DNA from 3 places in the Cupriavidus sp. SK-3 genome. Region 2 is predicted to be linked to each of the others. Evidence: predicted binding sites of a transcription regulator. Region 2 holds the regulator's gene; each other region holds the start of a gene.
The links. Region 2 encodes FNR, which switches genes on or off when oxygen is low (the NO sensors DNR and NnrR bind a similar motif). Its sites were predicted from a motif close to TTGATNNNNATCAA; they were not measured.
Positions count from the first base shown of each region.

Region 1: the regulator FNR is predicted to act here: its motif matches at 2,588-2,601, upstream of CF70_RS22025 (DASS family sodium-coupled anion symporter).
Region 3: the regulator FNR is predicted to act here: its motif matches at 2,737-2,750, upstream of CF70_RS01870 (fatty acid desaturase).

Region 1 covers NZ_JFJV02000218.1:1,076-8,700, forward strand. The annotation lists gene CF70_RS22020 (Ldh family oxidoreductase) at 1-819, opposite strand, end outside; gene CF70_RS22025 (DASS family sodium-coupled anion symporter) at 833-2,359, opposite strand; gene CF70_RS22030 (hypothetical protein) at 2,739-2,993, shown strand; gene CF70_RS22035 (tyrosine-protein phosphatase) at 3,028-3,843, shown strand; gene CF70_RS22040 (acetate/propionate family kinase) at 3,865-5,091, opposite strand; gene CF70_RS22045 (phosphate acetyltransferase) at 5,127-6,128, opposite strand; gene CF70_RS22050 (DUF3141 domain-containing protein) at 6,338-7,625, shown strand, end outside.
Region 2 covers NZ_JFJV02000194.1:9,696-17,320, reverse strand. The annotation lists gene rluB (23S rRNA pseudouridine(2605) synthase RluB) at 1-1,584, opposite strand, end outside; gene scpB (SMC-Scp complex subunit ScpB) at 1,590-2,657, opposite strand; gene CF70_RS18845 (sulfite exporter TauE/SafE family protein) at 3,244-4,002, opposite strand; gene fnr (fumarate/nitrate reduction transcriptional regulator Fnr) at 4,289-5,014, shown strand; gene CF70_RS18835 (hypothetical protein) at 5,176-5,421, opposite strand; gene CF70_RS18830 (FixH family protein) at 5,424-5,639, opposite strand; gene ccoG (cytochrome c oxidase accessory protein CcoG) at 5,664-7,157, opposite strand; gene ccoP (cytochrome-c oxidase, cbb3-type subunit III) at 7,207-7,625, opposite strand, start outside.
Region 3 covers NZ_JFJV02000018.1:132,345-139,969, reverse strand. The annotation lists gene xdhC (xanthine dehydrogenase accessory protein XdhC) at 1-255, shown strand, start outside; gene CF70_RS01880 (adenosine deaminase) at 252-1,298, shown strand; gene guaD (guanine deaminase) at 1,361-2,692, shown strand; gene CF70_RS01870 (fatty acid desaturase) at 2,868-3,968, shown strand; gene CF70_RS01865 (NADPH-dependent F420 reductase) at 3,996-4,853, opposite strand; gene CF70_RS01860 (TonB-dependent receptor) at 5,155-7,473, shown strand; gene CF70_RS01855 (beta-propeller fold lactonase family protein) at 7,603-7,625, shown strand, end outside.

The DNA of each region.
Region 1 (7,625 bases), on a different contig from region 2:
CAGCACCGCGAACATATTGTTGGTGGCTACGCCGCCGCGCGGGTTTTCCGGCTGGATGGTGCCGCCGCCCGAGAGTACGCCAGCGAGCAGCTCGGCCACCACGCCCAGCGCATAGCCCTTGTGCCCGCCAAAGGGCAGCAGCGCGCCCGGATGCTCGCCGAACATGGTGGAGGCATCGGTAGTGGGGTTGCCGTCGGCATCGATGATGCTGTTTTCCGGCGCGGGCTCGCCCTTCTCCGCCAGCACGCGCGCCTTGTTGATGGCGATCGCGCTGGTGGCGATATCCACCACCAGCGGCGGGCGGCCGTTGGGCATGGGGCCGGCGAAGCACAGCGGGTTGGTGGTCAGCCGCGCGGCGCGGCCGCCATAGGGCGCTACCGCCGGCGCGCGGTTGATCACGTTGGTGAAGCTCAGCAGCACGAAGCGTTCCTTCGCCACCATCTCGCCGAAGTGGCCCATGCGGCCGAGATGGTGCGAACGGCGCAGCGTGACGATGCAGTGGCCGTGCTGGCGCACCCGTTCGATCGCGGTCTCGATGACGGTCTTGCCCACGTGCTGGCCGAAGCCGCCGTTGCCGTCGAACACCAGCAGGCTGCCACGGTCGAGCACGCATTCGGCGCGGCCGGCGGGGTTGACGTTGCCGCCAGCGAGCGAGCGCCGGTAATTGGGCAGGATCGACAGGCCGTGGCTGGTATAGCCGCAGCGGTCGGCTTCGACCAGGTGTTCGGCCACGTCGTCGGCGATATCGGCCGGCACGCCTTGCGCCGCCAGCAGGTCGCGGGCCAGCTGGAGGGCGGATTGCAGTGTGATTTTCGTCATGCGTCCCATCCCTTCAGATCCAGCCCAGCCAGCGCCAGTAGGTGGCGGCGAACAGCAGCATCATGGCGTAGCCGATCAGCGTGACGGGAATGCCGACCCTGGCGAATTGCTTGCCGTTGAAGGTGTCCGTGCCCAGGCACACCATGTTCTGCGGCGCGTTGATCGGGAGGATAAAGCCGAAGCTCACGGTGAAGCCGAGCAGCATTGTCAGCCCGATCTTGTTGATATCGCCTGGCAGCGTCTGCAGCACCGAGATCAGGATCGGCAGCAGCGCGGCGGTGAGCGCGGTGGCGCTGGCAAAGCCCAGGTGGATCAGGATCAGGAAGGCGGCAAGGATCGCGAACACCAGGATCGGCCCCTGCGTGGCGAGCCCGGAGTGCGTCACCACGAACTTGCCCAGCCATTGTCCGGCCTGGGTGGTGAGCAGCGCGGTGCCCAGGCTGATGCCCACGCCGAATACGATCAGCGTGCCCCACGGCGTGCGCTGCTGCATGGTCTTCCAGTCCATCACGCCGATGCGCGGCATCATCAGGATCACCAGGCCGACGAAGGTGACGGTGGCGGTGTCGAACTGATGCAGCTTGCCTTCCGTGGCCCAGAACAGGAGCAGCCCGATGGACACCGCGGCGAGCCGCTTCTGCGGGCCGGTCATCGGGCCCAACCCGGCTAGTTCCTTTTGCACGGCTTCCTTGCCGCCAGGGATGGCTTCGGTCTCGGCAGGCAGCAGGAAGCGCACCAGGAAATACAGCACCACCGACATCGCGACGGCCCACGGCGCGCCGGCGATCAGCCATTGCAGCCATGTGATGCGCTCGCCCAGCAGCTTGTCCATGAAGCCGACCGTCAGCAGGTTCTGCGCGGCGGCGGTCTGGATGCCGACGTTCCAGATGCTGGTGGCCATGGCCACCGTGATCATGATGCCGGCGGCGATGTTCGATTTCTTGTCGACCCCGAAGGCCGCGATGATGCCCATCATGATCGGCACCACGCAGGCGCTGCGCGCGGTGGCGCTCGGCACCACCAGCGACAGCAGGATGGTCACCGCGATGCTGCCGATCAGGATGCGCCGCGTGCTGGTGCCAATGGCCGACAGCGTCACCAGCGCGATGCGCCGGTCGAGTCCGGTCACGGTCATGGCCGCCGAGATGAACAGCGCGGCGGCAACCAGCGCCAGCGCGGTATTGGAGAAGCCGGCCAGCGCCATGCCGAGGGCGCGCGATGTGCCGTATTGCGTGGACGGGTCCGTCACCGTGGGCGCGAAGCCGATCAGCGCGGCCATCAGCGACGTGATCATGATGGCGCTGGCTTCGTAGGAGACCGCTTCGGTGATCCACACCACGATGGCGAAGGCGAGGATGGCCAGCATGCGATGGCCCGCCACCGGCAGGTCCGCGGGCAGCGGCAGGGCAAGGATGCCGATCAGCACCACGGCGGCGGCGTAGAGCCCCCATGGTGTCTGCTTCTTCGGCGTGGCTTGCGGCGTGGCGGGCACGCCGGGGGCGGAGGGGACGGTCTGGGTCGGAGTGCGAGAGTCTGTCATCGCTTTCCCTTGGGTTGTCTTGTTGATCGTTGGCTCAACACGGGATGGCGGACGTCACGCGCGGGCAAGAATGCTAGCCGGTGACTGGCTTGATGGCGGCGTCGTTCGTTCGGTCTTCCGTGAAGACTGGCGGATGCGCAGGCCGGCTTTTTGCCGGGTTGCAGCGTTCGACATGGGGAAATTATCGTGCCGGCCAACAGCGTATGTCGAGGCCGGATCACGGCGCGCATGATCAGGATCAAGGAGGGAGCTCGCGCCGGGAAATTACCGTGTGCGGTGGGGTCCTACTTTCAGATCGTTGCAGTACAAGGGCTGGCGGGCGGTGTCCCGCGGGCGTAACGCCCGCCCGCGCGGTGATCTGAAAAAAATGGAGCACATGATGAAGGTTTTGGTGAGAGGGCTACGTGCTGGAGTCGACGCAGCCCGGCTGCGTGAAGCGCTGGCCGCTTACGTGAGCGTCAAGGACGTCGAGCTGATCTGTGAGGGCGATGGCTCACATCCCTGGGCCTGGGTCGACCTGGACCTGGACGATGTGGACCCGATGAGCGTGTGGAAACTGGTGGCAATGCTCGATCGCCGTTATATTGCTGGCTGCCATACGCGCTGGCATGTGCCGGCCTATCGTGCGCGATGAGGCGCGCGCAACCCAACCACAGGGCAGGGAAACAATGCAGGGATTGTTCGCGTGGCGCCGCCACGCCATCATGGCGGACGCGCCATCACTAGGTGCCGGCGTGCCCGGCACCACACCGCTGGTGCTGGAAAACGTTGTCAATATCCGCGATCTCGGCGGTCTTCCCACGCGGGACGGCCACCGCGTGCGCGCCGGCAAGCTGTTTCGCAGCGGCAACCCGGGCCTGGCCAGCGCCGCCGACATGGAGCGGCTGCGCGCCTTGCAACTGGACGCGGTGATCGATTTCCGTTCGCCCGGCGAAAAGTCGGCCGCGGAGAGCCCCTTCGGCCAGGCCTTCCGCTGGGTAGCCACGCCGGTGCTGGAAGGCAGCATGTCGATGGCCGAACTGATGCCGCGCCTGCGCGAAGGCAGCGCGGCGCAGACGGAGGCCTTCATGCTGGAGGTCTACGGCGATTTCCCGCGCAAGTACCAGGCTGCCTTCGGCGGCTTCCTGAAGCTCGCGGAGCAGGGCGGCAACCTGCTGTACCACTGCACCGCGGGCAAGGACCGCACCGGCTTTGCCTCGCTGTTGTTGCTGGCGGGCCTGGGCGTGGAGCGCGATACCATCATGGCCAACTACCTGGAGTCGAATCACCGGAACCAGGGCTTCAACCAGAAGATGAGCGCCGGCGCGGCGCAGTTCGGCGTCGATCCCGCGGTGATGTGGCCGATGCTGGAGGTGAAGGCGTCTTACCTGGAAGCTTCCATGCAGGCCATCGAGCAGGAATACGGCGGCATCGACGCGTACCTCGGCGAGGTGCTCAAAGTGGATGCGGAGCGGTTGCGCCGGGCTTACCTGGTGCGGGCGTAGCGCGTTCCCGGCGCGGAGGCGCTACGTCCCCGCGCCTTGCTCCTTCATGATCCGCGCGGTATTCAGCGCGATCATGCCCTCCTCGTCGGTGGGCAGCACCAGCACCGGCACACGGCTGTTATCGCGGCTGATGCGCTGCCGGTTCTCGCCGTTCGCGCCGGCGTCCAGGCCGATGCCGAACAGGTCCGCCAGCCGCGCGCAGATCTTCTCGCGCACCGGCGGTGAGTTCGCGCCGATGCCGGCGGTGAACACCAGCGCGTCGAGGCCGCCCAGCGTGGTGGCGAGCTTGCCGATCTCCTGCGCCGCGCGGTACGCATAGAAATCGATGGCCAGGCGCGCGCGCGGCGTGTCGCTGTCCAGCAGTGCGCGCATATCGCTGCTGATGCCCGACAAGCCCTTGAGCCCCGATTCCTGGTACAGCATGGTCTCGATGTCCTTGGTGCTCATGCCTTGCTGCGACAGCCACAGGATGGCGCCGGCATCGATGGCGCCGCAGCGCGTGCCCATCGGCAGGCCGTCGAGCGCGGTCAGGCCCATGGTGGATTCCACGCTGCGCCCCTCGCGCATGGCGCACAGGCTGGCGCCGTTGCCCAGGTGCGCCACGATCACGCGGCCGGCGGCCAGGTCGGGCGCTACCTGCTGCAGGCGGCGCGCGATGTATTCGTAGGACAGGCCATGGAATCCGTAGCGTCGGATGCCGCGCTCGAAGTATTCGTAGGGCAGCGCCAGCAGTTGCGCCAGCGTATCGTGCCCGGCGTGGAAGGCGGTGTCGAAGCAGGCCACCTGCAGCAGCGACGGCGCGGCGGCGCGCACCGCGCGGATCGCCGTCAGGTTGTGCGGCTGATGCAGCGGCGCCAGCGGCACCAGCGCTTCCAGCTTGCCGATCACTTCGTCATCGATCTTCACCGCCGCGGAAAAATCCGCGCCGCCGTGCACCACGCGATGGCCGATCGCCACCGGCGGCGCGTCGCGCAGGCCGATGCTGAGCACCAGCCGGATCAGGCGGAAGGCCGCGTCGTGATCGGCGACCTGGTCCACCGGGAAGCGTTCGTCGGCCACCACGCGGCCGTCCGCCATCTTCGCGGTCAGGCGGGGTGAGACGCCGATGCCTTCGATCTGCCCGTGCGCGCTGAGCACCGGGTTGATGTCGGTGTTGGCGTGCGCCGCCTCGGGTACCGCATAGACGGAGACCTTGACGCTCGACGAGCCGGCGTTGACGACCAGGATGGTGGGGTGGGTGACACTCACGCGGGCATCTCCTGTGCAAAGGAATGGTTGGACGCTCAGATCGCCGCGGGCGTCCTGACGGTGCGGCGCGCATGCGCCAGCAGCACGGCAATCGCGCAACTGGCGATGCGCGCGCGCACGGTGTCGGCGCGGCTGGTGAGGATGATCGGCACGCGCGCGCCCAGCACGATGCCGGCCGCCTCGGCGCCGGCCAGGAAGGTGAGCTGCTTGGCCAGCATATTGCCGGCTTCGAGATCGGGCACCAGCAGGATGTCGGGGTCGCCCGCCACCTCGGAGACGATGCCCTTGGTAACGGCGGCTTCGCGGCTGATGGCATTGTCGAAGGCCAGCGGGCCATCGAGGATGCCGCCTTCGATCTGGCCGCGCCGGCTCATCATGCACAGCGCGGCGGCGTCGATGGTGGAGGGGATCTTGTCGGTCACGGTTTCCACCGCCGACAGGATCGCCACCTTGGGCCGCTCGATGTCCAGCACGCGCAGCAGGTCGATCGCGTTGCGGCAGATATCGGCCTTGTCGTTGAGGGTGGGAAAGATATTGACCGCGGCGTCGGTGATGAACAGCGGCTTGTGATAGGTCGGCACGTCCATCGCAAACACGTGCGAGAGGCGGCGGCCGGTCCGCAGCCCCGTTGCCGCGGCGGTGACTTCCTGCAGCAGTTCGTCGGTGTGCAGGCTGCCCTTCATCAGCAGCTCCGCCTCGCCGGCGCGTATTGCCGCGACGGCGCGCGCGGCGGCGGCGTGGCTGTGTGGCGCGTCGATCAGCACGGCGTCGCCCAGGTCCAGCGCGTTGGCGTCAGCTACCTGGCGGATGCGGGCCTGGGGCCCGACCAGCAGCGGCACGATCAGGCCGAGGCGCGCGGCCTCCAGCGCGCCGCCGAGCGACGAGGCGTCGCAGGGATGCGCCACCGCGGTGGGAATGGCTGGCAGGTCTTGGCAGCGGGACAGCAGGACGGCGTACTTGTCGAGAGTCTGGGTCATCGGCTTTCCAGTGCGTCGGGTTGCGGTGCGGCGGCGCGGCGGACATGCTGCGCCGCGCAAAAACAAAGCCAAGTATAGGCCATGTTTCCGGCGGCACGGTGACAGCTGCGCCGCGGCTTGTGTTGGGTCATGGCACTACTGATCCGCCCATGCAGCGGGTTGTCAAGCTGGGTGAGGACTGGTAGATTGCGTCGTGCTGCATGGCAGCAATTCCATGCCGCCGTGTGGAATTGCTTGCCTCCAACGCCACACCGAAGAGGGGAAGCCGAGTGAACGCACGTGTACCCGCCACCCAACCCGGCACCGCTGCCGCCGGCCAGTTGCCGTCAGCCAGCGACATGCCGCCGCTCTTGTCCGATGCGTTTTCCTACACGCTCGATGCCTGGCAGCGCGCCATCCTGTTGCTCGATATCCTGCGCGAGCGCGGCAACCAGACTTTCGAGCACGAACGCGAAGGCATGCCGCCGGTGCTGGTCTTCGAGCACGAGGTGGTGATCGACGGGCGCACGCTGGAGCAGCCCGCCAACTACGCCTTGTTGCGCATCCTGCCGCCACCGGGCATGGCCACCGACGACACCAAGCGGCCCTTCGTGGTGATCGACCCGCGCGCCGGGCATGGTCCCGGCATCGGCGGCTTCAAGATCGACAGCGAGATCGGCATCGCGCTGCGCAGCGGCCATCCCTGCTACTTTGTCACCTTCTTCCCCGTGCCATGCCCCGGCCAGACCATCGAATGCGTGGCGCGCGCGGAGGCCCTGTTCCTGCTCACCGTGGCCGAGCGCCACCCGCTGGCGCAGGGCAAGCCGTTCGTGATCGGCAACTGCCAGGGCGGCTGGGCACTGATGATGCTCGCGGCCGCCGCTCCCGACCTGGTCGGGCCGATCCTGCTGGCGGGGTCGCCGCTGGCCTACTGGTCCGGCGTGCGCGGGCGCAACCCGATGCGCTATAGCGGCGGCCTGCTGGGCGGCTCGTGGCTGTCGTCCTTTACCGCCGATCTGGGCAACGGCCGTTTCGACGGTGCGTGGCTGGTGCAGAATTTCGAGCAGCTCAATCCGTCCAACACCTACTGGAAAAAGTTCTACGACGTCTATGCGCGGGTCGATACCGAGCGCGAGCGCTTCCTGGAGTTCGAGCGCTGGTGGGGCGGCCACTTCCTGCTCAACCGCGCCGAGATCGACTGGATCGTGCAGAACCTGTTCGTCGGCAATCATCTCACCGCCGGCGAGGTGCGCAGCGCGGACGGCAGCGTCGCGGTGGACCTGCGCAATGTGCGCTCGCCCATCGTGGTCTTTGCCTCCTGGGGAGACAACATCACGCCGCCGCAGCAGGCGCTGAACTGGATTCCCGATCTCTACGCCAGCGTCGACGAGATCGTCGCCAACGACCAGGTCATCGTCTACTGCCTGCACGAGAAGGTCGGGCATCTGGGCATCTTCGTCTCGGCCGGCGTGGCCAACCGCGAGCACACGGAACTGTTCTCTGCGCTCGACCTGATCGATGTGCTGCCGCCCGGCCTGTACGAAGCGCGCATCGAGGACATCGCGCCCGGCACCTCGC
Region 2 (7,625 bases):
GCCGGTCGGCATCGGCATGCCGGCAATGGCTGCCTCGGTGCGCTGCTGGCGGCCGCCCACCTTTGTGCCACCTCTGGGGCCGCCATCCCCCTTGCCGGGAGCCTTCAGGCCGATGGACGCCATCAGCGCGCGCACGTCATCCGCGGCGAGTTCTTGCCAGCGGCCGCGCTTAAGGCCGCGGGGCAGCAGGAACTGACCGTACCGGGTACGAATCAGGCGCGACACGGTCAGGCCGACGGCCTCGAACATGCGGCGCACTTCGCGATTGCGGCCTTCGGTCAGCGCGACGTGATACCAGTGGTTGATGCCCTCGCCACCGCCGTCGGCGATGCGCAGGAAATTGGCTTCACCATCGTCAAGCTTGATGCCGTGCAGCAGGCGCTGGCGATCCGCCTCCGCCAGCTCGCCCAGCGTGCGGACCGCATACTCGCGCTCCACGCCGTAGCGCGGATGCATGAACTTGTTGGCGATATCGCCCGAGGAGGTAAAGATCAGCAGCCCTTCGGTGTTGAAGTCCAGGCGGCCCACGGCCACCCATTTCCCTGCCTTGATGCGCGGCAGGCTGTCAAACACGGTCGGACGGCCTTCCGGATCCGACTGGCTGACAATCTCGCCCGCCGGCTTGTGGTAAAGCAGCACGCGCGGCGGCTTGGTCGACACACGGCGATGGATCAGCTTGCCGTTGACGCGGACCTGGTCGGCCGGCAGGATGCGTTGTCCAATATGGGCCGGCAGGCCATTGACAGAAACGCGGCCCTGCAGGATCAGCTCCTCCATCTCGCGGCGCGAACCCAGGCCGCCCTCGGCGAGCACTTTGTGCAGCTTGGGCGCATCGTCATCGGCCGAGAGCTCGCGCACCGGCTTTACCTTGGCACGCACACCGCTGGTATCTTCCTGGTCGTACTGGCCGGAGATGACGAAACGAAACAGGTCTTCGCCACTTGCGGCTGCAGCCGCGGGGGCCTTCTCGGGCACGCCCGGAGCCTGGCGCTGCGCGCCGCCCCTGCCTTTGTTTCCCTTGCCTGCCTGGCGCGGGCCACCCTGCTGCCCCTCGGCACTGCCGCGCCTGGCCGCACCCTGCGGCTGCTGGCCTTGCTGCGGCTTGCGCTTGCGAGCGCCGTTGGGGTTGGCGCGGGCACCGTCGCGCTGGCGCTCGCCAGCGGCTTCGCCGCCGGCTTCGCTCGCGCCTTCGGCAGTGTCGCCGCCGGACGCGCGGCGGCCTCGCGGCGCCGGGCGTTCGCCCTGCTGCTCGCCGGCCTGCACGGACTCGCCTTCGGCGGGCTTGCGCTTGCCGCGCGTACGCCCCTTTCTCACGCCATCGCCACGCGCGGATTGCGCGTCCGGTGCGGCTCCCGCGTCCGGACCGCCAGCGAAGGCAAGTGCATCGCCTTCCGCGGCGCGCCCGCCGTCGCGGTCCTGCGTAGCCTGGCGGCGCGTGGCCACCAGATTGCGCAGGCCACGGCGGAGGCCCTTGCGGCGCGGCGCGCCTTCGGCGCCATTGCCGGCATCGCCGGCCGGCGTATCCGCCTGGCGGACGTCTTGATCAACAGAATCGGACAAGGTATTCACATTCGGATGTTGCATGGTGTTCAGTTGGACACGCGCTCGTCGTGCTCGCTGGGGTGCGCCGGATTCGTCTTGGACGCCCCCGGGACTTCGGACTCCTGCTCGCCGGAGGCCACTTGCTCGTGGTAACCGTTGGCGGGTGCTTCCGTTTGCTCATTTGCTTCGCCGTCGTCGACGGCATCCTCCACGGCTGCGCCATCAAGCCGCGCCCCCATGGGCCCGGCGGACACCAGTCCGCTCTCCGGCTCATCATCCGGCTCGGACACCGCGGGTACTTCAGCCTCGGGCACGGCTTGCACTTGCACCAAGGCTTCTTTCTTTTCAAATGCTTCCACCAGTTCGGCGATGCCATCCGTGGCACCGGCATCGAGGACACCAGGGACGGAGCGGGTCAATTCGCCAGCATCGGACACATCGGCAGCGCCAGCGCCGCCCGCAGCCTCCTCGCCGGCCTCGCTTTCACCCCCGCCGGCCTCCGCGAACGCTTCTTCGTCGCTTCCGGCCGGCAAAGCGGGCACAGTGCCCAGTGCCTCGAAATCTATGGGCTCCTGGTTCAGCAGCGCGGCTTGCGTCTGCGCCTGGACATCCTCCAGCGGCGGCAACTCGTCTAGCGTGCGCAGGCCAAGATCATCAAGGAAGTTCTTGGTGGTGGCGTACAAGGCCGGCCGGCCCGGCACGTCGCGGTAGCCGATCACCTCGATCCAGCTACGGTCCTCGAGCTTCTTCACGACTTCGGTGCTCACCGCAACACCGCGGATTTCCTCGATATCGCCCCGGGTGACCGGCTGCCGGTAGGCGATGATCGCCAGCGTCTCCATGACCGCGCGGGAATATTTCGGCGGCTTTTCAGGATTCAGCCGGTCCAGGTATTCGCGCATGACGGGGCGGCTCTGAAAGCGCCAGCCGCTGGCCAGCGCCACGAGTTCCACGCCGCGCTGCTCCCAGTCGCGGCGCAACTCTTCCAGCAGCACCCGAATGGTGTCGGCACCGACGTCGTCGGCAAAAAGCCGGCGCAAGTCATTGACGCGCAAGGGTTCCTGCGCACAGATCAGCGCGGTCTCGAGGACGATCTTCGCCTCTTGGGTATTCATGTGATTGCGTGCAGCCTGTCTTTGCACCTGCGCCCCGGACAAACCCGGACGCACTGGAGATTGCGGGTTCAGCGGTTGGAATTGCCACCGCCATCTGACCGCGCAGCCAACCGCAATGCTTGATGCATGCAGTCGTGCGCTTTCTTTTTTGCATCGGGTGCCGGACCTGCCCGGCAGAAGATCGCCCGGCCACCGGCTATACCTGCCGGTCGACGGAGCCCTTGCGTCGCGCCTTCCCCCTGATGTGGCGGACCTGTCCGGCACGACGTCCGTCGCTCCGGGTGCAAGAAAAATACGGATATCGGGCCTGCTTGGCCTATTTCACCCCGCCCTGCCGTGGCTGGTCTTTTGAACCAAATAATCTTTTGAACCGGACGGCGGATTGGGAACGGTCCCTGGCGGTAATACGTGCTCGAGGGTTCCTGGCATGCATCCCCGAGTGCGAATGCTACCTGACGATGCCACGATGAAATACGCTGCGCGATATCGCTGTTCTTGCGATTGTATGGCATTCCCTGGCAAACCTGCAACCGATTCACACAGGCATCCGCCCGACAAAGTGCGCAATGCGCCATGAAGCGGCGTATCAGAAGACCAGACAGAAGCCGTGCGCAGCCAGCGTCTCTGGCAAAAGCAGCGCGCGCGCCACCCCGACGACACCAAAGGCAGTCACTGCCAAACCGGCAACAGTACGTACCGCCGGGCGGCGCGACCACTGCCTGAGGTAGCCGGACAGGCCCGAGATAACCAGCAGGTTTGGCAAAGTGCCCAGCCCGAACACGGCCATCACCAGCGCTCCCGAAGGGGCGTTCCCGGCCAGCAGCGCCATCGCCAGGGCGCCATAGACCATGCCGCATGGTACCAGTCCCCAGGCCAGCCCCATGCCGTAGCGGCGCAGCAGCCGCCCCTGCGGCAGGCCCAAGGGCGCCAGGCGCACGCCGGCGGCGGCAAGAAAACGGAGCAAACCGCCAGCGCCGCGCGCGGCAAACCGCTCCAGCCAGCCAGCCCCCACGACGCGCCCACGCAACATCCATAATCCCGACATGACCAGCATCATGCTGCCGATCCCGAACAGCCAGCGCTGCAGCGGCAGGTACTGGGCCTTCCAGACACCGGCGCCCAGGGTACCCAGCAACGCGCCCAACAGCGCATACATGCTCAGCCGCCCGGCATGCATCACCAGGAGTTCGAGCAGCCAGTGGCCCGGCCGGCGCAGGATGATGGCCGGCACACGGGCCGTGCCGCCCTGCTCGGCGGCAAGTGCAATCCCGCCGCACATGGCCGCGCAATGCACACCGCCCAGCAAAGCCAGGGTAAAAACGCTGAAGAGCACGCCTACGGTCAACTTCTCCTCCCAATCACATCCCCTGGCGCGGTAAAATGCGCCCTACGCGCCCCCGCGACTTCAAGAGGCGCTATCAACATGAAGCCCAGCGCCCGCGCACATCCGCGCAATCGCAAATCATGACGACGGGCACGGCAGGCGGCGCCACGCAGATGGCAGGCCCCGCCAGACCCGCGCCAGGCTAATGTGGATAGCGCTTCCAACCGACAGCTCTCAACGTCAAGCTTTCAACTCAATGCGCCTGCCACACGCGCTTGAGTGATTGCGCTAAACCGACAGGCCCCAATTGCTAACATCCATTCCCATTACCGAGATGTCGCCCCGCTGCTCCACTTGCTCGCTGGGACAGCTCTGCCTGCCCGTCGGCATGTCGCAGCAGGACCTCGAAAAAATGGATTCGCTGGTGCAGGAGCGCGTGCGCGTACGCAAGGGCGAGACCCTGTACCGCCTCGGCGATCCGCTCACCGCCGTCTATGCGATCCGCTTCGGCACGCTCAAAACCCACCTGACGATGGAAGATGGCCGCTCGCAGATCACGGGCTTCCACCTCCCCGGCGAAGTCGTCGGGCTCGACGGCCTTGGCGAAATGCAGCACGCATCCGACGCCACCGCCCTTGAGGATACCGAAGTTTGCGTGGTGCGCTTCGGCGACCTCCAGTCGCTGTCCGGTGCGCTCCCGTCGTTGCAACATCAGTTCATGCGGCTGATGAGCAAGGAAATCTCGCAGGACCAGGTGATGCTGATCACGCTGGGCTCGATGCGCGCCGAAGAGCGGCTTGCCGCCTTCCTGATCAACCTTTCGGAGCGCCTCTCCGCGCGCGGCTATTCGGCCTCCGAGTTCGTGCTGCGCATGAGCCGCGAGGAGATCGGCAGCTACCTCGGGCTCAAGCTCGAAACCGTCAGCCGCCTGTTCTCCCGTTTTGCGGAAGCCGGGCTGATCCAGATCCGCCAGCGGCACGTCAAGCTGGTCGACATGACAGGCATCAAGCAGATCATCAACAAGTCCTGCTAGTCCGGCGGGCATCGACCGGCCGCGCGGAGTTTCCCGGCTCCCGCGGCATTGGCAGCCGCCTTGCCCTCCTTGCGCGGCGCCAATGCCACGCCGCGCCGGCCCGGCCACGACACTCCTGCTCCGCCGCCCGCTGCCCCGCAGCGCGAAGATGCGCATCGCGCTCACTCCAGTTCGTCTGTCTCCGCCAGCCGCGTGGGCATGGTGTAAAGCGTCAGGCCGCTCGACAACGAACAAAGCGCCCACGCGACCAGGAAGCCCACGGTGTAAACCGCCTCCCGCGACGCCTCGACCGGCTGTCCGAAGAAGCGCAGATCGCCGGGATCGACCATCGAAAACACCAGGGCGGTCGTCAGCCCGGCTACCAGGAAGCCGGGCCATAGCACCCACATCAGCCAGCGCAGTCTCATGGTCACCTCGCCTGCGCCGTGGCCGGCTCAGCCTGCCGCCCGATACCCGTCTTCTCGACCACCAACCCGTGCCGCGATACGCCATCGACAACGGGCGGGTCCGGGTGCGTCATGGCCAGCCAGATCGTGACCCCGCAGGCCACCATCGCCAGCAAGGGCCCGCTCATCAGCAGCCATGGCCAGGGCTCCTTCCACCAGGGATTGCTTTGCTGCATCATCAAGCCTCCTCCAGATTTCTCGGTTCAAAGATTGCGCGGCACGATGAAGCTGGTGCCCTGGCTGATTTCCGCGCCGCCCCCACTGTCGTCTCCTGTCGCAGTGACTGTCACCTGGATCTTGTGGGTGCCCTGGCCAGCGGCTTCGATCGGCACGCGCACGCGAATCGGAATCAGGCGGTTTGAGGTGGGCTCGAGATTGCCGGCAGCGTGATCGTATTCCACAGCCAGGCCCTTCAGGTCATCACTGTCCGCGCGAATGGCCACATGCATCGGCGCCTCGGTCGTGTTGATCAGTTGCAGGCGATAGACGTTCTCGATCCAGCGTCCCTCCACTTCCCTGCCCAGCGCGCCGCGGTCGCGGATGATATCGACCTTGAGCGGCGTGCGCATGGCCAGCGACACCGTGAAGCCGGCAACCAGGACCAGCCAGATCACCGAGTACACCACCGTGCGCGGCCGGAACAGACGCTTGCGCGCCTCTGCCTCCGGCAGCACGCTGCGCATGGCGTTCTCCGACGTGTAGCGGATCAGCCCGCGCGGATACGCCATCTTGTCCATGACCTGATTGCAGGCGTCGATGCAGGCGCCGCAACCGATGCAATCGTACTGCAAGCCGTCGCGAATATCGATGCCGGTGGGACAGACCTGCACGCAGATGCTGCAGTTCACGCAATCGCCCAGGCCGGCGGCCTGGTGATCCACCTTGCGCGAGCGGCTGCCGCGCGGCTCGCCGCGGCCCACGTCATACGTCACCACATACGTGTCGCGATCGACCATCACGCTCTGGAAGCGTGCATAAGGACACATGTACTTGCACACCTGCTCGCGCATGAAGCCGGCGTTGCCCCAGGTGGCGAAGGCGTAGAACAGCATCCAGAACGTTTGCCACGGCCCCAGCGACAGGCTGAGCACGTGGCCGCCCAACTCGCGAATGGGCGAAAAGTACCCTACGAAGGTAAAGCCGGTCCATAGCGCGATCACGATCCAGAGCGTGTGCTTGGTGGCCTTGAGCCGCAGCTTGCGCGCGCTCCACGGATCGCCATCCAGGCGGATGCGGGCAAAGCGATCGCCTTCCACATGCCGCTCGATCCACATGAAGATTTCTGTGTACACCGTCTGCGGACAGGCATAGCCGCAGAACAGGCGACCCGCGATCGCCGTGAACAGGAACAGCGAGAGCGCAGAAATCACCAGCAGCACGGACAGGTAGATCACATCCTGCGGCCAGAGCACCAGGCCGAAGATGTAGAACTTGCGCGCGCCGAGATCGAACAGCATGGCCTGGCGGCCGTTCCATTGCAGCCAGGGCATGCCATAGAAGAACAGCTGGGTCAGGACCACCATCCAGACCCGCCAGCTCGAGAACGCCCCTGTGACCGAGCGCGGATAGATCTTGCGGCGGACTTCGTACAGGGTTTCATCCGAGGTTTCCCCATCCCCCGTGGCGGATGCGGGCGCCCGCAGAGGCCCCCAGGCGGCTCCGTGCTTTCTCAGCGGTTCCGGTTCCGGGGCATTCATGGGCGATCACCCCCAGCGGCACGCAGGCTCCCTACGCAGGCGTCGCGGTTCATTGCCCGCTCCCTGCGGGGGCTGCCCCATTGTTCGACAGTCCCCAGACATAGGCCGTCAGCATGCGGATGCGCTCCGGCGTCAGGATTTCCTCGTGTGCCGGCATGTGGTTGTTGTGACCCTTCAGGATGGCGTCGACGATGTTTGCCTCCGAACTGCCATACAGCCAGACCTTATCCGACAGGTTGGGCGCACCGAGCGCCTGGTTGCCCTTGCCGGAAGAACCATGGCAGGCCGCGCACGTGGACTTGAATGTGCTCTCGCCACGCGAGGCGCGAATCGGATCGGAAGACAAGCCTGACAGCGAACGAACGTATTGCGCCACGTCGCCGGCCAGTTTGCCGTCGATGGTCGAAGCGAATGACGGCATCACGCCGTTACGCCCCTTCGTAATGGTCTGGGTGATGGTGGCGGGAT
Region 3 (7,625 bases), on a different contig from region 2:
AAGACCAAGCGCGCGCGCTTCGAGCATCGCATGGCGGAGCACGGGATTGACCCTGCCCGCTTTGCGGAAATGACGTGCCCGATGGGCGTCTCCGGCATCACGGACAAGGCTCCGGCTATGATTGCGGTTGCCATCGTCGCCCAGTTGCTGCAGGTTCGCGACCAGCGTCTCGCCCATCTGGGCGCGCTGAGCGCCAACCGCGGCGGCCAGGCGGCGAACACGACGCAAACCAAGACCGCAAAAGGAACCCCATGACGCTCGATGCCGCGCTCGCAGACCGTATCCGCCTGACGCCCAAGGCAGAACTGCACGTCCATATCGAAGGCACGCTCGAGCCCGAGCTGATCTTCCGGCTGGCCCAGCACAACAAGGTCAAGCTGCCGTATGCCAGCGTGGAAGCCCTGCGCGAAGCCTACGCCTTCACCGACCTGCAATCCTTCCTGGACATTTATTACGCCGGCGCCAGCGTGCTGCTGACCGAGGACGATTTCTTCGACATGACGATGGCCTACGTGCAGCGCGCCGTGGCCGACAACGTGCGCCACGCCGAGATCTTCTTCGACCCGCAGACCCACACCGCACGCGGCGTGCCCATCGGCGTGGTGATCGACGGCATCTCCGACGCCCTGGCCCAGGCCCGCACCCAGTTCGATTTCTCCAGCAGCCTGATCCTCTGCTTCCTGCGCCACCTGTCCGAGGAAGACGCCTTCGCCACGCTGGAAGCGGCGCTGCCCTACCGCGACCGTTTCGTCGGCGTGGGCCTGGATTCCTCCGAGCAGGGCAACCCGCCGGAGAAATTCGCCCGCGTCTTCGCCCGCGCCCGCGAGCTGGGCCTGCGGCTGGTGGCGCACGCCGGCGAGGAAGGCCCGGCGCAGTATGTCACTGACGCGCTCGACATCCTCAAGGTGGAACGCATCGACCACGGCGTGCGCGCCATCGACGACCCCGCCCTGGTGGAGCGGCTGGCCCGCGAGCGCGTGGCGCTGACGGTGTGCCCGCTGTCCAACCAGAAGCTCAAGGTCTATCCCGACCTGCGCGACCACTCGCTGCACCGCCTGCTGGAAGCCGGCGTGCTGGTCACGCTGCACTCCGACGACCCCGCTTATTTCGGCGGCTATATGAACGCCAACTGGGAAGCCACCTTCGAAGCCCTGCCGCTGACCGCGGACGACGGCCACAAGCTGGCGCGCAATAGTTTCGAGGCGTCCTTCCTGCCCGCCACGCAGAAGGCCGCCTTCCTCGCCGAAGTCGACCACTTCTGGCAATCCCCCCTGCCCGCGACGGCCTCCACGGCCTGAGCGCGGTTCACACCAAGATGCCGGCGCGCCACGCGCGCGCCGGCGCACGACGAGACATCGCTATGACGACCACGCCCCCCACCCCGTCCATCACCCGCGCCATCCGTGGCCGCGTGCTGCACTTCCTGCGCGATCCGCAGTTTCATGACGACGCGTATCAGTATTGGGAAGACGGGGTGCTGGTTGTCACCGCCGGGCATGTCGCCGCGGTCGGCGACTACGCCGAGCTGGCCGCGCAGATCCCGGCCGGCGCCGAAGTGATCGACCGCCGCGGCAAGCTGATCGTGCCCGGTTTTATCGACACCCACGTGCATTACCCGCAGACCGACATCATCGCCTCGCCCTCGCCCGGCCTGCTGCACTGGCTGGAAACCTACACCTTCCCCGAGGAGCGCCGCTTTGCCGATCCGGAGTACGCGGCGGCGGTGGCGGGCTTCTTTGCCGACGAACTGCTGCGCAACGGCACCACCAGCGCCGTGGCCTGGAGCACCGTGCACATGGCCTCGGCCGACGCGCTGTTCGCCGAAGCGGACCGGCGCAACCTGCGCCTGGTGACCGGCAAGGTGCTGATGGACCGCAACTGCCCCGAATTCCTGCGCGACACCGCCGAGTCCGGCGCGCGCGATTCGGCCGACCTGATCTCGCGCTGGCACGGCAAGAACCGCCTGTCGTACGCGATCACGCCGCGCTTCGCGCCGACCTCCAGCGAGGCGCAGCTGGCTGCCTGCGGCGAACTGGCCAAGGCCTATCCCGACGCCTATATCCAGACCCATGTGGCGGAAAACCGCGACGAAGTGAAGTGGGTCGCCGAACTGTTCCCGCAGGCACGCAGCTATCTCGATATCTACGATCACTACGGCCTGCTGCGTCCGGGCGCGTTCTACGGCCACGCCATCTACCTCGACCAGGACGACCGCAAGCGCCTGGCCGACAGTGGCGCCGCGGTGGCGCACTGCCCCACCTCCAACCTGTTCCTGGGCAGCGGCTTCTACGATTTCCACCAGTCCGACGCCCATCGCCTCAACGTGACGCTGGCGACCGACGTGGGCGGCGGCACCTCGTTCTCGATGCTGCGCACCATGAATGCCGCGCACAAGGTGGCGCGCATGGGCGGCTATCACCTCACCGCGCTGCGCATGTTCTACCTGGCCACCCGCGCCGCCGCCGACGCGCTGGGCTGGAGCGAGCGCGTGGGCAGCTTCACGCCGGGCTGCGAGGCCGATTTCATCGTGCTCGATCCGCAGGCCACGCCGCTGATCGCCCGCCGCAGCGAGCGCTCGGAGACGCTGGAAGAGCAACTGTTCGCCTTCGCCATGCTGGGCGACGACCGTGTGATCGATGAGGTCTATGTGATGGGCGAGCCGGCAAGCGCGCCGGCCTCCGTCGCGCATTAACCATCACTTTTCACCAGGAAGCACCGGGTCCTGGCCACGCCGGCTTGACCCGGATCAACACCCCTGTCACGCAATCCTTCTAAGCTGTCACACCGTCGGCCCCTGTGGCCGTGCATCGCCAGTCCCGGGCACAGCCAGGTGCCCGACCCCGCGTTCGACAACTGAAGGTTTTTGAATGATTGCCACGCAGCAAGCCCCCTTTCCGGAGCCGATTTCCCCTGAAGCGCCCCTGCCCTCGCGCAAGATCATCCGCGGCTGGCTGATCCCGCTGGGACAGCGCAGCACCTCGCGCGCGCTGGCGCTGTTCGCGCTGGATACGGCGCTGTTCGTGGCCGCGCTGGCCGGGGTGGTGATGTTCTCCCACTGGCTCGCCAAGCTGGCGGCGGGCGTGCTGACCGGCATCATCATCGCCCGCCTGTTCATCATCGGCCACGATGCCTGCCACCAGAGCCTGACGCCCCGGCGCGGCCTCAACAAATGGCTGGGGCGGCTGACCTTCCTGCCGTCGCTCACGCCCTACAGCCTGTGGGAAGTCGGCCATAACGTGGTCCACCACGGCTATTCCAACCTCAAGGGCTTCGACTTCGTCTGGGCACCCTACTCGCTCGAGGAATTCCAGGCGCTGCCGCGCTGGCGCCGCGCGCTGGAGCGCGTCTACCGCAACGGCTTCGGCGCGGGCCTGTACTACCTGGTCGAGATCTGGTGGTTCAAGATGTTCTTCCCCAGCCGCCGCCAGATGCCCACGCGCCGTGCTGTCTTCATGTGGGACTGCACGCTGGTGGCGATCTTCGGCGCCGCCTGGATCGGCGCGCTGGCCGGGCTGGCGGTGGCCAGCGGCCAGTCGGTCGCGCTGCTGGTGGGCCTGGGCTTCGTCGTGCCCTTCCTGGTATGGAATTTCACCGTGGGCTTCGTGCTCTACGTGCACCACACCCATACCAGCGTGGCCTGGTACGAGACCAAGACCATGTGGGCACGCGCCCAGCCTTTCGTCTCCACCACCGTGCACCTGCGCTTCCGCTACGGCATCGGCGCGGCCCTGCATCACATCATGGAGCACACCGCCCATCACGTGGACATGAGCGTGCCGCTGTACCGCCTCAAGCGCGCGCAGGCGTTGCTCGAACACGCGCTGCCGGGCCGCATCATCATCCAGAACTTCACCTGGCGCTGGTACTTCCAGACCGCGCGCCGCTGCAAGCTGTACGACTTCAAGGCGCTGTGCTGGACGGACTTCCGGGGCCGGCAGACCAGCGCCAACGCGCCCGTGCCGGCATAAGCGCCGCGCCCCGGCCAGCCGCCGGGGTTACTTCGGCTCCGCGGCCGCCTTGCCGCTGACCTCCGCCATCCGCGCCCGCATGGCATCGGCCGAACCGATCTGGTGGAACAGCGGGCCGCCCGGCGCAAAGCTGTCAGCCGTCGCCAGCCGCCCGATCACCACCGGTTCGAAGCCGGCATCCCGCACCAGTTGCTCGCCAACGTGCAGCGCGGCGGGATCGTCGGCCGCGATCGGCACGGCAATCAGCCCCTCGGCGCGGTGATGCTCGCTCGCGAATTTGGTGGCGCCCATGAAGTTGAAGGCACGAACGATGCGCGCGCCGCGCAGGTACTTTGCAGTGGTAATGCCGATGCCCTTGCGCGACGCTTCTTCCGCGATGGCGCCATCGCGCGCCCGGATGGCATTGGTCGCATCCACCACGATCTTGCCGGCAAAGGCCTTGCCATGCTCGGCGGCGATATCGGGCAAGGCCTTGTATGGAACGGCCAGGAAAATCACCTTGGAAAAGGCCAGCGCCTCGGCCACCGTGCCCGCGCGGGCGAGCGGGCCGAGCTTGTCGACGAGCGGCTTGAGCTCTTCAGGATGACGCGAGGAGAACATCACAGGATGTCCCGCGCGCACCCACAAGCCGCCGACCGTTCCTCCGATACGGCCGGAGCCGATCACACCGATGGGAATCGGGCCGCCATCCGGGCTCGCCTGCGCGCGCAAGCGCACGGGCAACACGCCAAGCGCGAGCAGGGCAAAACCGAGACTGCCGCATAGCAAGCGGCGGCGCCGGTCAACCGTACCGGCCTGACCGGCGCAAGCCACGGCGGCGGCCCCGGCGAAGCCGGTGCGATCCGCACGGCCAGGCCCGAATACGGGACGATCGGGAAACGGCATGGCGAACTCCTCGATCCGGTGAGGATCACGATGCTGCGACACAGCAAAACGGAGCGCCCCGCCCTTCAGAAAGCCCGGTGCGTGGCGAAGCGCTTTCGGGGGCACCTTCAAACTCTAGGCGAAAAATGCAGCACCCGCGACAAGCCGCCTGCGCGGCCGCCGGTTCGATTTGGCATGCGCCGGGCCGTGCACTACAGTAAGTATCACTTGCATCACCCTGGACGGCGTCGGCCTGCGCGATGCCTTGGTGACCGTGCGCCGGAATCCGTGCGCTTGCGTCCTTGTCCCCACGGAGAAGGTAATGGCACCCGCCCTCCCCCGAGCGCGCAGCCCAGGCCGGACGGCGGCGAGGTGCACACTGCTGGCGCTGGCAGCCGGCGCCCCGGTGGCTCTGGCCGCCGAAACGGCGCTGGACTTGCCCGTCGACGAGGTACACAACCTCAAGGAAGTCACCGTGGTCGCGCCCGCGCCGCTGCCCTCGTTCTCCATCCCGCGCGAGGCGTTTCCCGGCAATGTGCAGACCGCCACGGATGCCGACATGGAGCGCGCCAAATCCGGCAACCTGTCCTCGTTCCTCGGCGAGAACATGGAGAGCGTCGTGATCAACGACGTGCAAGGCAACCCGTACCTGAAGGACATCCTCTACCGCGGCTACCGGCTCTCGTCCACCCTTGGCGCGGGCCAGGGCCTGGCGCTCTACCTCGACGGCGTACGCCAGAATTCGGCGCTTGGCGACGTGGTCGACTGGACCGCGATCCCCGAGGCCGCCATCAGCACCATTACGCTGGTGCCGGGCAGCAATCCGCTGTACGGGCTCAACGCGCTCGGCGGCGCGCTGGCGCTGACCACCAAGTCCGGCGAGACACACCCCGGCGTGGAAGCCGACCTGAGCGTCGGCAGCCACGGCCGCGCGCGGCTGGATGTCAGCGCCGGGCAGATGCTGGGCGACGGCTGGCACGCCTTCGTCGCGGGCACGGGATTCCGGGAGGACGGGTGGCGCGAACTTTCCGGCAGCTGGCTGGGCAATCTCTTCGCCAAGGTAGGCCGCTCCACCACGGACACGCAATGGAGCGTGAGCCTGCTTGGCAGCACCAGCAGCCTGTCCGGCAACGGCTTGCTGCCGGACAGCATCTATGGCGTCCAGCGCAATGCCATCTACACCGCGCCGGACATCACGCGCACACGCGCGCTCCAGGCGACGCTGAACGGCGCACACCAGTTCAATGCCGAAGACCAGCTGGCACTGACCGCCTATCTGCGCGTGGGACGCTCGCAGGCAACCACGGGCGACGTCAGCGGCGCCTACCTGGACCGCCTGCTCGACTGCCAGGGCAACGCCGGCGACGACGGGTGCCAGCCCGGCAATGCGCCTGCCAACGCCGTGTTCAATACCTCGACCGTCAACACGCATGACTACGGCCTGTCCGCGCAGTGGTCGCATACCGGCGACATCCACAGCGCGGTACTGGGCGCCGCGGCCGCGCTGAGCCGCGCCGCATACCGCCAGGACACACAGCCGGCCACATTCAACGCAGATCGCGTGGCGGTGGCGGACCCTGCTTCCTCGCCCACCACCGCGGCCTCGCTCGATGGCCGCACCACCACCTTCAGCCTGTATGCATCGGACACCATCAAGCTGTTGCCGCACAGTTATCTCACCGCGAGCGCACGCTGGAACACTTCGCGCACGCGCACCGAGATGACTTTGCCGAATGCCTCCGACGAGAGCTTCACGTTCTCGCGGCTCAACCCCGCGCTCGGCCTCTCGCACCAGTTGCTGAGCGGCCTCACCGTTTTCGCCTCGGCCTCGCAGGGCACGCGCATGCCCACCGCCATCGAGCTTGGCTGTGCCGACCCGGCCAATGCCTGCCAGCTGCCCACCGGCCTGCAGGCCGATCCTTACCTGCGGCAGGTGGTGTCGCGCACGTACGAATTCGGCGGCCGCTGGAAAGCCGCCGATGCCACCGACCTGACGCTGGCGCTGTACCGCAGCGACAGGCGCGACGACATCCTGTTCGAGCGCTCGCCGGTCAGCCCGCTCGGCTTCTTCACGAACTTTCCCAAGACCCGCAGCCAGGGCCTGGAACTCGGCTTGCGCCAGCGCCTCGGCCGTCTGACGCTGCGCGCCGGCTACAGCTACCTGCAAGCCACCTACCAGGCCGACGGCCAGATCCAGACGCCGTTCGCGGCGCCCGTCAACGTGCGCCCCGGCACCCGCATGGCCGGCGTGCCGCTGCACAGTTTCAAGCTCGGCGTGGACTGGCGCGCGACGGAAACCGTCACGCTCGGCGGCTCCATGATCGTTTCGTCCTCGCGGCCCGTTGCCGGCAATGAAGACGGTGCCTTGACCGCACAGGATCCGCGCCTCGCCAGCACCGCCGGCTTCGCCCTGTTCAACCTGCGCGCAAGCTGGCAGGTCGACCCGCGCTGGCAGCTCTATGCGCGGGTGGACAATATATTCGACCGCCGCTATGAAACCTATGGACAAGCAGGCCTCAGTGTATTTCCCGGCGGCACGCTGTTGCAGCCCGGCGCGTCGGTGCCGGCCGAGCGCTTCGTCGCGCCGGGCGCGCCGCGGCTGTTCCTGGTTGGGGTGCGCTACGAATGGGATGGACGTTAGCGGCTACCGGCGCACCGAAATTCCTTGGCAGCGACCACACCCTCGCCAAGAATAGAGCGACGCATGATTGCCATCCCTGGATGGCGTGAAGCCGGCCGTCACGGCGAGCAACGCAATCGGGAGGCGCGCATGGCCACGGAAAGGGAATATCG